DNA from 2 places in the Klebsiella electrica genome. Region 2 is predicted to be linked to the other one. Evidence: predicted binding sites of a transcription regulator. Region 2 holds the regulator's gene; the other holds the start of a gene.

Region 1 (4,934 bases), 1.1 Mb from region 2:
TACCGAAAACGGCCTTACGGCTGGTGCCTTAGCGCGTTTTAAACCGCCTGACCCAGGCTGTAGCTGGTCATACCCTGTGCCGGTTGCAGCCTGTCGTTCATGATTTTAATCACATCCCCCAGCTGCATGACTCGCCCGGCGACCGTTACCCCTGGCTGCGCCAGCAGGCAGAGCGCGGCATTTTCGCCCGGTTCAATCACCAGCAGATTCACCTGCTGTCCGCTATCGCTGAGCCAGGCGCTGGCGGCATCGCCGGTGGCGGGCTGCCAGGAGATTTCATGCGTTGTGAAATGCCAGCTTTTTGGCATTTGCGGTTTCAGGAAGCGAATGGCGACCAGCGCGTTGAGAACTAATTCCGCGCGCTGCTCTTTAGATAACTCAATATCGCGACATTTTTCTTCAAAAGAGAAATACAGCGCGGCATCGTCAACACAGAATCCGGAAGGCGCGAAGGCATCGGGCGTCAACATCCGACGCGCAAACCGCGAACGGAACAACATACCATTGGCCAAATCGAGCATCATGCGATCGTGCTCTTCATCGTAATACCAACGCCAGTTATCGTCAGGTTTAATTCGCATCGTTTCCCCGTCCTCTTTCCCGTGCATCTGTAATGCAATGGCAGCCTGCAACAGAATAATTTCCAAAATTAAGAAAAGACTAAAATGTCTAAATAAGCAACAGTGAAGGAATATAAAACAACCAGGGCCGGAAATAAAGCCCTGGGGGGATCAGAGGGGGAAAAGATTAGATATGGGTAACAATTTCTTTAATCAGCGGAGGGCCTTTAAAAATAAATCCGGAATAAATCTGGACGAGGCTTGCACCGGCAGCGATTTTTTCCCGTGCCGCGATCACCGAGTCAATCCCTCCGACTCCGATAATGGGCAAACGACCATTTAATTCTGTCGCCAGCATACGGATAATTTCCGTACTCTTTAATTGCAATGGACGACCGCTGAGGCCACCCGTTTCATCACAGAATTTCATTCCCTGGACCAGCGAACGATCGAGGGTAGTATTGGTGGCAATGACGCCATCAATATTATGCCGAACTAAACTGTCGGCCACCTGGATCAATTCCTCAAGAGAAAGATCCGGGGCGATCTTCACCGCGACAGGGACATATTTTTGATGTTTTTGCTGCAGCTCAAGCTGCTTATTTTTAATACCAGAGAGTAAGTCATCGAGGGCATCGCCGTATTGTAAGGTGCGCAGGCCCGGGGTATTCGGTGAGGAGATATTAATGGCGATATACCCGGCATATGGATAGACTTTTTCCATACAAATCAGATAATCATCTTTACCCTGCTCAACCGGCGTATCTTTATTCTTACCGATATTAATACCGAGAATACCGTCAAAATGCGCCTTTTTTACGTTCTCAACCAGGTTATCAACACCGTGGTTATTAAAGCCCATGCGGTTGATCAAACCTTCAGCATCCACCAGGCGGAAGATCCTCGGCTTATCGTTCCCCGGCTGCGGACGCGGCGTTACGGTACCGATTTCAATGGCGCCAAACCCCATGGCGCCGAGCGCATCAATGCACTCGCCGTTCTTGTCCAGCCCAGCGGCCAGACCCAGCGGGTTTTTAAACGTGAGTCCCATACAGGTGACCGGTTTGGACGGCACCTTCTGACGGACCAGCATTTCCAGCGGCGTACCTGATACACGACGTAATTGTTGAAAAGTAACTTCATGAGCGCGCTCAGGATCGAGCTGAAAAAGGGCTTTACGAACGAAGGGGTAGTACATGAACTCTCCTGGATTCCCGGTGTGCAAACCGGGGGCGTATTATGTTCGATCGACGCCGGAAAGGGAATTGACCTGCGACAAAAAATCTCGCATCCAACGCAAACGTTTACTTTTCTCCCCCCGCATTATGCAATTTTTGACAAAACAAGGGTGGAAAAATCATTTAGGGAAATAAATCGGCTCTGTCACACTGCCAGCAAATGTTATCAATTATAGATAAATGCAAACATTTGGTTATAAGGAGAGAGAAGATGCGTGTTATTACACTTGCGGGCAGTCCGCGTTACCCTTCCCGTTCCAGCGCACTTCTGGAATATGCCAGAGAGACGCTCTCCGCGGCAGACGTTGAAGTCTGCCACTGGCATCTGCAAAATTTTGCTCCGGAAGACCTGCTGTACGCTCGCTTCGATAATCCGGCGTTACATACGCTGAACGAACAGCTGGCCGGCGCCGATGGGCTTATCATCGCCACCCCGGTGTATAAGGCCTCTTTTTCCGGCGCGCTGAAGACGCTGCTCGACCTGCTCCCGGAACGGGCGCTGGAGGGGAAAATCGTCCTGCCGCTGGCGACCGGCGGCACAATTGCCCACATGCTGGCGGTGGATTATGCACTAAAACCGGTGCTCAACGCCCTCAAAGCGCAGGAGATTCTGCACGGCGTGTTCGCTGACGATAGTCAGGTCACCGACTATCAACATAAACCGCAGTTTACCCCTAATCTGCAGGGGCGACTCGATCTGGCGCTGGAGACCTTCTGGCAGGCGCTGCACCGTCCGACCAGCCGCGCTCCCGCGCTCAAGACTCTCCATGGGGTGGAACATGCGTAACCTTCTCAAAACCCTCGCGCTGAGTGGGTTGCTGACGCTATCGGCCCTGAGCCAGGCGGCACAATCCGCGCCGGATGCGCTGCGCATCGGCTACCAAAAAGGCAGCGTCAGTATGGTGCTGGCCAAAAGCCATCAGCTGCTGGAAAAGCGCTACCCAAACACCAAAATCTCGTGGATAGAATTTCCCGCCGGCCCGCAAATGCTTGAGGCGCTAAACGTCGGCAGTATCGATCTGGGCAGTACTGGTGATATCCCACCGATTTTCGCCCAGGCAGCCGGAGCCGATCTGGTTTATGTCGGCGCGGAACCGCCGAAGCCAAAAGCGGAAGTGATTCTGGTCGCGGAAAACAGCCCGATCAAAACCGTCGCTGAACTGAAGGGGCGCAAAGTCGCGTTTCAGAAAGGCTCCAGCTCCCACAACCTGCTGCTCAGAGCACTACAGCAGGCGGGCCTGAAATTCAGCGATATTCAACCCGTTTATCTTGCCCCCGCGGACGCCCGCGCGGCATTTCAACAGGGCAATGTTGATGCCTGGGCTATCTGGGATCCCTACTATTCCGCCGCTCTGCAACAAGCGAGCGCCAGGGTGCTCAAAGACGGAACCGATCTGAAACAAACCGGCTCTTTCTATCTGGCTTCGCGCCCCTATGCGGAGAAAAATGGCGCCTTTATTAGCGGCGTGCTCGACACCTTCAGCCAGGCGGATGCCCTGACGCTGAGCCAACGCCCGCAAAGTATTACCCTGCTGGCAAAAACGATGGGACTCCCTGAAGCGGTGATCGCCAGTTATCTGGACCACCGGCCGCCGACCACCATTACTCCGGTCAGTCGCGAAACCGCCGCCCGGCAGCAGCAAACCGCCGATCTGTTCTACGAGAACAAACTGGTGCCGAAAAAAGTCGATATCCGTACCCGCATCTGGCAGCCCGCAACCGCACAAGGAGCGAAATCATGAGTCTGAATATGTTCTGGTTTTTACCGACCCACGGTGATGGTCGCTACCTGGGAACCGAAGAAGGCGCCCGCCCGGTTGATTACGGCTACCTGCAACAAATTGCGCAAACCGCGGACCGCCTCGGTTTTACCGGCGTGCTGATCCCGACCGGGCGCTCCTGCGAAGATGCGTGGCTGGTTGCCGCTTCGATGATTCCCGTCACCCAGCGCCTGAAATTTCTTGTCGCCCTGCGCCCGAGCGTCACCTCCCCGACGGTCGCCGCCCGCCAGGCCGCGACGCTCGACCGCCTGTCCAACGGCCGGGCATTGTTTAACCTGGTGACCGGCAGCGACCCGCAGGAGCTTGCCGGCGATGGGGTTTTCCTCGACCATACCGAACGTTACGAAGCCTCGGCTGAATTTACTCATATCTGGCGCCGCCTGATGGAAGGCGAAACCGTCACCTTCGATGGAAAACACCAGCGGGTGCGCGGCGCGAAACTGCTGTTTCCGCCCCTGCAGCAGCCGCGTCCGCCGCTCTACTTTGGCGGTTCGTCCGATGTGGCGCAGGAGCTCGCCGCCGGACAGGTCGATCTCTATCTCACCTGGGGAGAACCGCCGGAGCAGGTTGCGGAAAAAATCGCCCAGGTGCGTGAAAAAGCCGCCCGTCACGGTCGTACGGTTCGCTTCGGTATTCGTCTGCATGTCATTGTGCGGGAAACCAATGAAGAAGCCTGGGAAGCGGCCGAAAGCCTCATCTCGCATCTTGATGACGATACCATTGCCCGGGCGCAGGCCGCGTTTGCCAAAACCGATTCCGTCGGACAGCAGCGGATGGCCGCGTTGCACAACGGTCGGCGCGACAAGCTTGAAATCAGCCCTAACCTGTGGGCTGGCGTCGGGCTGGCGCGTGGAGGGGCGGGAACCGCTCTGGTCGGCGATGCGCCTACCGTAGCCAAACGAATCAATGAATATGCGGCGCTGGGTATCGATAGCTTTATCTTCTCCGGCTATCCGCATCTTGAAGAGGCTTATCGCGTCGGCGAACTGCTGTTCCCGCTGCTGGATATCACTATCCCGTCGATTCCTCAGCCGCAGCCTCTGCGCCTGCAGGGCGAGGCAGTGGCCAACGAGTTTATTCCGCGCAAAGTCGCACAAAGCTAAGGAGTACATCATGGCTACGTCCGCGCAAAAACTGCTGCTGCGGGTCGCCCCCTGGCTTCTGCCGGTGGGAACCGTCATCATCTGGCAGCTCGCCTCTTCCGTCGGCTGGCTATCCACCCGCATCCTTCCCTCTCCGGAAGGGGTACTCAAGGCCTTCTGGACGCTTTCTGCCAGCGGCGAACTGTGGCAACACCTGGCCATCAGTTCATGGCGCGCTCTGCTGGGCTTCGCCATCGGCGGCTCCATCGGGCT
Region 2 (4,934 bases):
TGCCGAGCAACGGCGCCAGAGCCGGCGATAACCCCACCAGCGGCATGATGGTGGCGAAAATACGGTTAGTGCGCTGGGCGGGATAATAGTCCGTGACCATCGCCTGCCAGGTCACCGCCGCCGCGCAGACGCCGAGAGCCTGGATAAAGCGCAGCGCCAGCATCAGGGTGGCATCGCGTACCCACAGCATTCCCAGACAGCCGATAGCGAAGATAGCCAGCCCGGTCAGCAGAATCGGTTTACGTCCGTAGCGGTCCGAGAGCGGGCCCCAGAACAGCTGCCCAATGGCGAAGCCGGCGAGGAACAGACTCAGGCTGGCGCTGACTGACGCCGCAGAGGTATTGAGATCCTGCTGGATAGCCGAAAAGGCCGGCAGATACATGTCGGTGGCCAGGAAACCCAGCACGCTGAGTCCCGCCAGCCACACTAAAAATCCTTTCCCCGGTTGTTGCATAACATTCTCTTATAGATACAGATAGGATGCCGCAGAGTGTAGGGAGTGCATTCTGGCTTGTGAAACGCTAATATTTTCTACATGCATTCAAAATTTTTGCAGGCAGAATATGTGGTCCGAATACTCACTCGAAGTTGTTGATGCTGTCGCCCGCAACGGCAGCTTCAGCGCAGCGGCGCAGGAGTTGCACCGCGTACCTTCGGCGGTCAGTTATACCGTCCGTCAGCTGGAAGAGTGGCTGGCGGTACCGCTTTTTGAACGCCGCCATCGCGATGTCGAATTGACCCCCGCCGGGCTTTGGTTTTTACAGGAGGGACGTTCTGTTATCAAAAAAATGCAGATCACCCGCCAGCAGTGCCAGCAGATAGCCAACGGCTGGCGCGGTCAGCTGTCGATAGCCGTGGATGACATCGTTAAACCGGCCCGTATGCGGCAGATGATTGTCGATTTTTATCGTCACTTTCCGGATGTCGAGCTGATTGTTTTTCAGGAGGTCTTCAACGGCGTCTGGGACGCGCTGGCCGACGGGCGCGTGGAGCTAGCTATCGGGGCCACCCGTTCTATTCCGGTGGGGGGGCGCTACGCTTTTCGCGATATGGGGATGCTGAGCTGGGATTGCGTGGTGGCGAGCCATCATCCGCTGGCGCAGATGACCGGCCCACTCAGCGATGATGTGTTGCGCAACTGGCCGTCGCTGGTCCGGGAGGATACCTCCCGCTCGTTACCGAAACGCACGACCTGGCTACTGGATAACCAGAAAAGGGTGGTGGTGCCGGACTGGGAGTCATCGGCGACCTGCCTGTCGGCGGGATTGTGCGTTGGCATGGTGCCGAGCCATTTCGCCCGCCCCTGGATTGACCGCGGCGAATGGACCGCGCTGGCGCTGGAAAACCCGTTTCCGGATGCCGCATGCTGCCTGACATGGCAGCAGAGCGACGCCTCGCCGGCCCTCTCATGGCTGCTGGATTATCTGGGGGACAGTGAAACGTTAAACCGGGAGTGGCTGCGGGCGCCGGAGTAGCCGGCGCCGCACGGGCGATTAGCGACGGTAGTCGACGAACGGGCCGTCGACGACAGAGCGGCGCTCTACCAGTCGCGGGTGAACCTCAATCGACTGAGATTCTTCACGCTTATTGACGATCCGATCCATCAGCATATTGAAGGCCGCTTCCCCCAGCGAGTCTTTCGGCTGATGGATGGTGGTCAGCGCCGGGCTGAAATAGCGGGCGTTACGCACGTTATCATAACCGATCAGCGAAATGTCCTGCGGCACGCGCAGACCCATCTCATCCGCAGCACAGATGGCGCCCATCGCCATGATGTCGCCGCCGCAGAAGACTGCCGTCGGGCGATGCTGCTGGCTGAGGATCTGCTGCATCGCGCGGTAGCCGGATTCAGGCTCGAAGTCGCCCTGAACAATCCAGTTTTCCGGAACGGCGATCTGCGCTTCTTCCATGGCTTTCATAAAGCCCGCCAGGCGCCCGGCGCCGGTGTTACGCTCCAGTGGACCCGGGATCACGCCGATTTCACGGTGGCCGCGTTCGATCAGGTAGCGACCAGCCATGTAGCCGCCTTCGAAGGCGTTATCGATCACCGAATCGGTGAAGTCGGCTTTGGATTCACCCCAGTCCATTACCACCATCGGAATATGGCGGTACTCTTCCAGCATACTGAGCACCGATTCCGGATATTCAGAACACATAACCAGCATGCCGTCGACGCGCTTTTGCGCCATCATCGACAGATAGGCCTGCTGTTTTTCCGGATCGTTCCACGCATTGCCGAGAATCAGGGTATAGCCTTTCTGGAAACAGCTCTTTTCTACGGCTTCAATAATCTCAGCGAAATAGGCCGCTTCGCTGCTGGTGGCCAGCAGGCCGATCGATTTGGTGTGATTAACCTTCAGGCTGCGAGCAACGGCACTTGGAGAATAGTGCAGTTCTTTGATCGCCGCCCACACGGCGTTGCGGGTCTCTTCCGCCACGAAACGGGTTTTGTTAATTACATGTGATACTGTTGTAGTGGAAACGTTTGCGCGCTTCGCTACATCTTTAATTGTTGCCATTACTTCTCACTCCAGACCTTGACCTGATCGTCTGATTATCGATACGTAAACGTTTGCCTGTACACACCCTGAAGACAATTTTCATCATTGCATCACGTCGGGAAAACGACACAGAACGACAGGAAGGGGTCAATGGCCGATACGCTTTCAAATTAGCGTGGGATTTTGTCCGATCTTGCGGCAAAGGGGAAGAGCAAAAATGTGCATCGCCCTAAAACATGGAAGATTTTTGCGCGATAGTGTGCAAAAATGAGCAAGCTCACTTTTCATGTGGGGATAACAGGGGGAAAAATTGATGGATACAGATTTAAAGTTTTCGCTGACGACAACGATTATTGTCCTGGGTCTTATCGTGGCCGCTGGCCTGACAGCGGTACTGCACTGATTTATCCGGGGGAGAGGTCTCTTTCCCCCGACATCCCGCCATTATTACCAATTTCGCAAAAATCTTTTGCCATTTCGTTTACTTTTGTTTTTTTGTGATTGATGTCATGCTTTTGACTTCTAATGAGATACCGTCGCCGATGACGGTCTGCTGGAGTCATTGCATGAAAATCAACTTCCCCTTATTAGCGCTGGCGATAGGCGCGTTTGGTATTGGTACCACGGAGTTTTCCCCGATGGGGCTGCTGCCGGTGATTGCCAAAGGCGTCGACGTGTCAATTCCGGCGGCGGGAATGCTGATCAGCGCTTATGCGATCGGCGTGATGGTCGGGGCGCCGCTGATGACTTTGCTGCTCTCTCATCGCGCGCGCAGAAATGCGCTGATTTTTCTGATGGCGATCTTCACGCTGGGTAACGTCCTCTCCTCAATGGCGCCGGATTACACCACGCTGCTGATTTCGCGCATTATCACCAGCCTTAACCACGGGGCTTTCTTCGGCCTCGGTTCGGTGGTGGCGGCGAGCGTGGTGCCCAAACACAAACAGGCCAGCGCGGTGGCGACCATGTTCATGGGGTTGACCATCGCGAATATTGGCGGCGTTCCGGCGGCGACATGGCTGGGCGAAACGATCGGCTGGCGGATGTCGTTCCTCGCGACGGCAGGTCTGGGGCTGGTGGCGATGGTTAGCCTGTGGTTTTCGTTGCCCAAAGGCAGCGCTGGCGAGCGCCCGAACGTTAAACAGGAGCTCTCCGTGTTGGTCCGTCCGCAGGTGCTCTCCGCGCTGCTGACCACCGTGCTGGGGGCAGGCGCCATGTTCACCCTCTATACCTATATTGCGCCGGTGCTGCACACCGTTACGCACGCCTCGCCGCTGTTCGTCACCGTCATGCTGGTGTTGATTGGCGTCGGCTTTTCGCTGGGTAACTACCTGGGCGGTAAGTTCGCCGACCGCTCCGTCTCCGGGACGCTGAAGGGTTTTCTGCTGCTGCTGATGGTTATCATGCTGGCAATTCCGCTGCTGGCGCAGACGCAGCTGGGGGCCGCTATCAGTATGGTGGTCTGGGGGGCGGCGACCTTCGCCGTGGTTCCGCCGCTGCAAATGCGGGTGATGCGCGTGGCCCATGAAGCGCCGGGGCTCTCTTCGTCAGTCAATATCGGGGCGTTTAATCTCGGCAATGCGCTGGGCGCGGCAGCCGGCGGCGCGGTGATTTCCGGCGGACTGGGCTATGCTTTTGTGCCGGTGATGGGGGCGATAATTGCCGGGGGGGCGCTGCTGCTGGTGCTGTTCGGCGGGCGTTCGCAGCCGGAAGAGGCGTTGGTCGGATAGCCGATGTATTCGCAGAAGGGTTGCCCCTTCTGCGTTCGCGTTTTAGGCCGCCAGATTGGCCGCGACAAACTTCCAGTTTACCAGCGCCCAGAAGTGCGCCAGGTAGTCAGGACGGGCGTTACGGTAGTCGATGTAATAGGCATGTTCCCAGACATCCACGGTCAGCAGCGGTTTGGCATCGCCGGTCAGCGGCGTGCCAGCGTTGCTGGTGGAGACAATGCTCAGGCTGCCATCGCTGTTTTTAACCAGCCATGTCCAGCCGGCACCAAAGTTCTTCGCCGCCGCGTCGGTAAACTTCGCTTTGAACTCTGCAAAGTTGCCGAAGGATTGATTGATAGCGGCTGCCAGCTCACCTTCCGGTTCGCCGCCCGCATTCGGTGCGAGGCAGTTCCAGTAGAAAGTATGGTTCCAGACCTGGGCCGCATTGTTAAAGATGCCGCCTTCAGAAGAGCGGACGATCGCTTCTAAAGATTGACCTTCAAACGCGGTGCCTTTGATCAGGTTGTTGAGGTTGGTGACATAGGCCTGGTGATGTTTACCGTAGTGGTATTCCAGGGTTTCTGCGGAAATGTGCGGCGCCAGGGCGTCTTTTGCATACGGTAATGCAGGTAATTCAAACGACATTGTTACTCTCCTTATAACTTCTTGTTTTTTAGCTCACATTCAAAGGATGTTTTACCATCCAGAACAGCATGTACTGTCC

The links. The regulator PurR, encoded in region 2, represses purine synthesis genes. The targets are predictions, from matches to a motif close to CANGCAAACGTTTGCNTG.
Region 1: the regulator PurR is predicted to act here: its motif matches at 1,854-1,871, upstream of pyrD (quinone-dependent dihydroorotate dehydrogenase).

What each region holds. Positions count from the first base shown of each region.
Region 1 covers NZ_CP041247.1:3,450,925-3,455,858, forward strand. The annotation lists gene Electrica_RS16570 (YcbX family protein) at 1-32, shown strand, start outside; gene zapC (cell division protein ZapC) at 39-581, opposite strand; gene pyrD (quinone-dependent dihydroorotate dehydrogenase) at 748-1,758, opposite strand; gene ssuE (NADPH-dependent FMN reductase) at 2,010-2,585, shown strand; gene Electrica_RS16590 (sulfonate ABC transporter substrate-binding protein) at 2,578-3,540, shown strand; gene ssuD (FMNH2-dependent alkanesulfonate monooxygenase) at 3,537-4,682, shown strand; gene ssuC (aliphatic sulfonate ABC transporter permease SsuC) at 4,693-4,934, shown strand, end outside.
Region 2 covers NZ_CP041247.1:2,322,828-2,327,761, forward strand. The annotation lists gene punC (purine nucleoside transporter PunC) at 1-454, opposite strand, end outside; gene punR (DNA-binding transcriptional activator PunR) at 564-1,475, shown strand; gene purR (HTH-type transcriptional repressor PurR) at 1,494-2,519, opposite strand; gene cydH (cytochrome bd-I oxidase subunit CydH) at 2,815-2,904, shown strand; gene Electrica_RS11045 (MFS transporter) at 3,068-4,231, shown strand; gene sodB (superoxide dismutase [Fe]) at 4,274-4,855, opposite strand.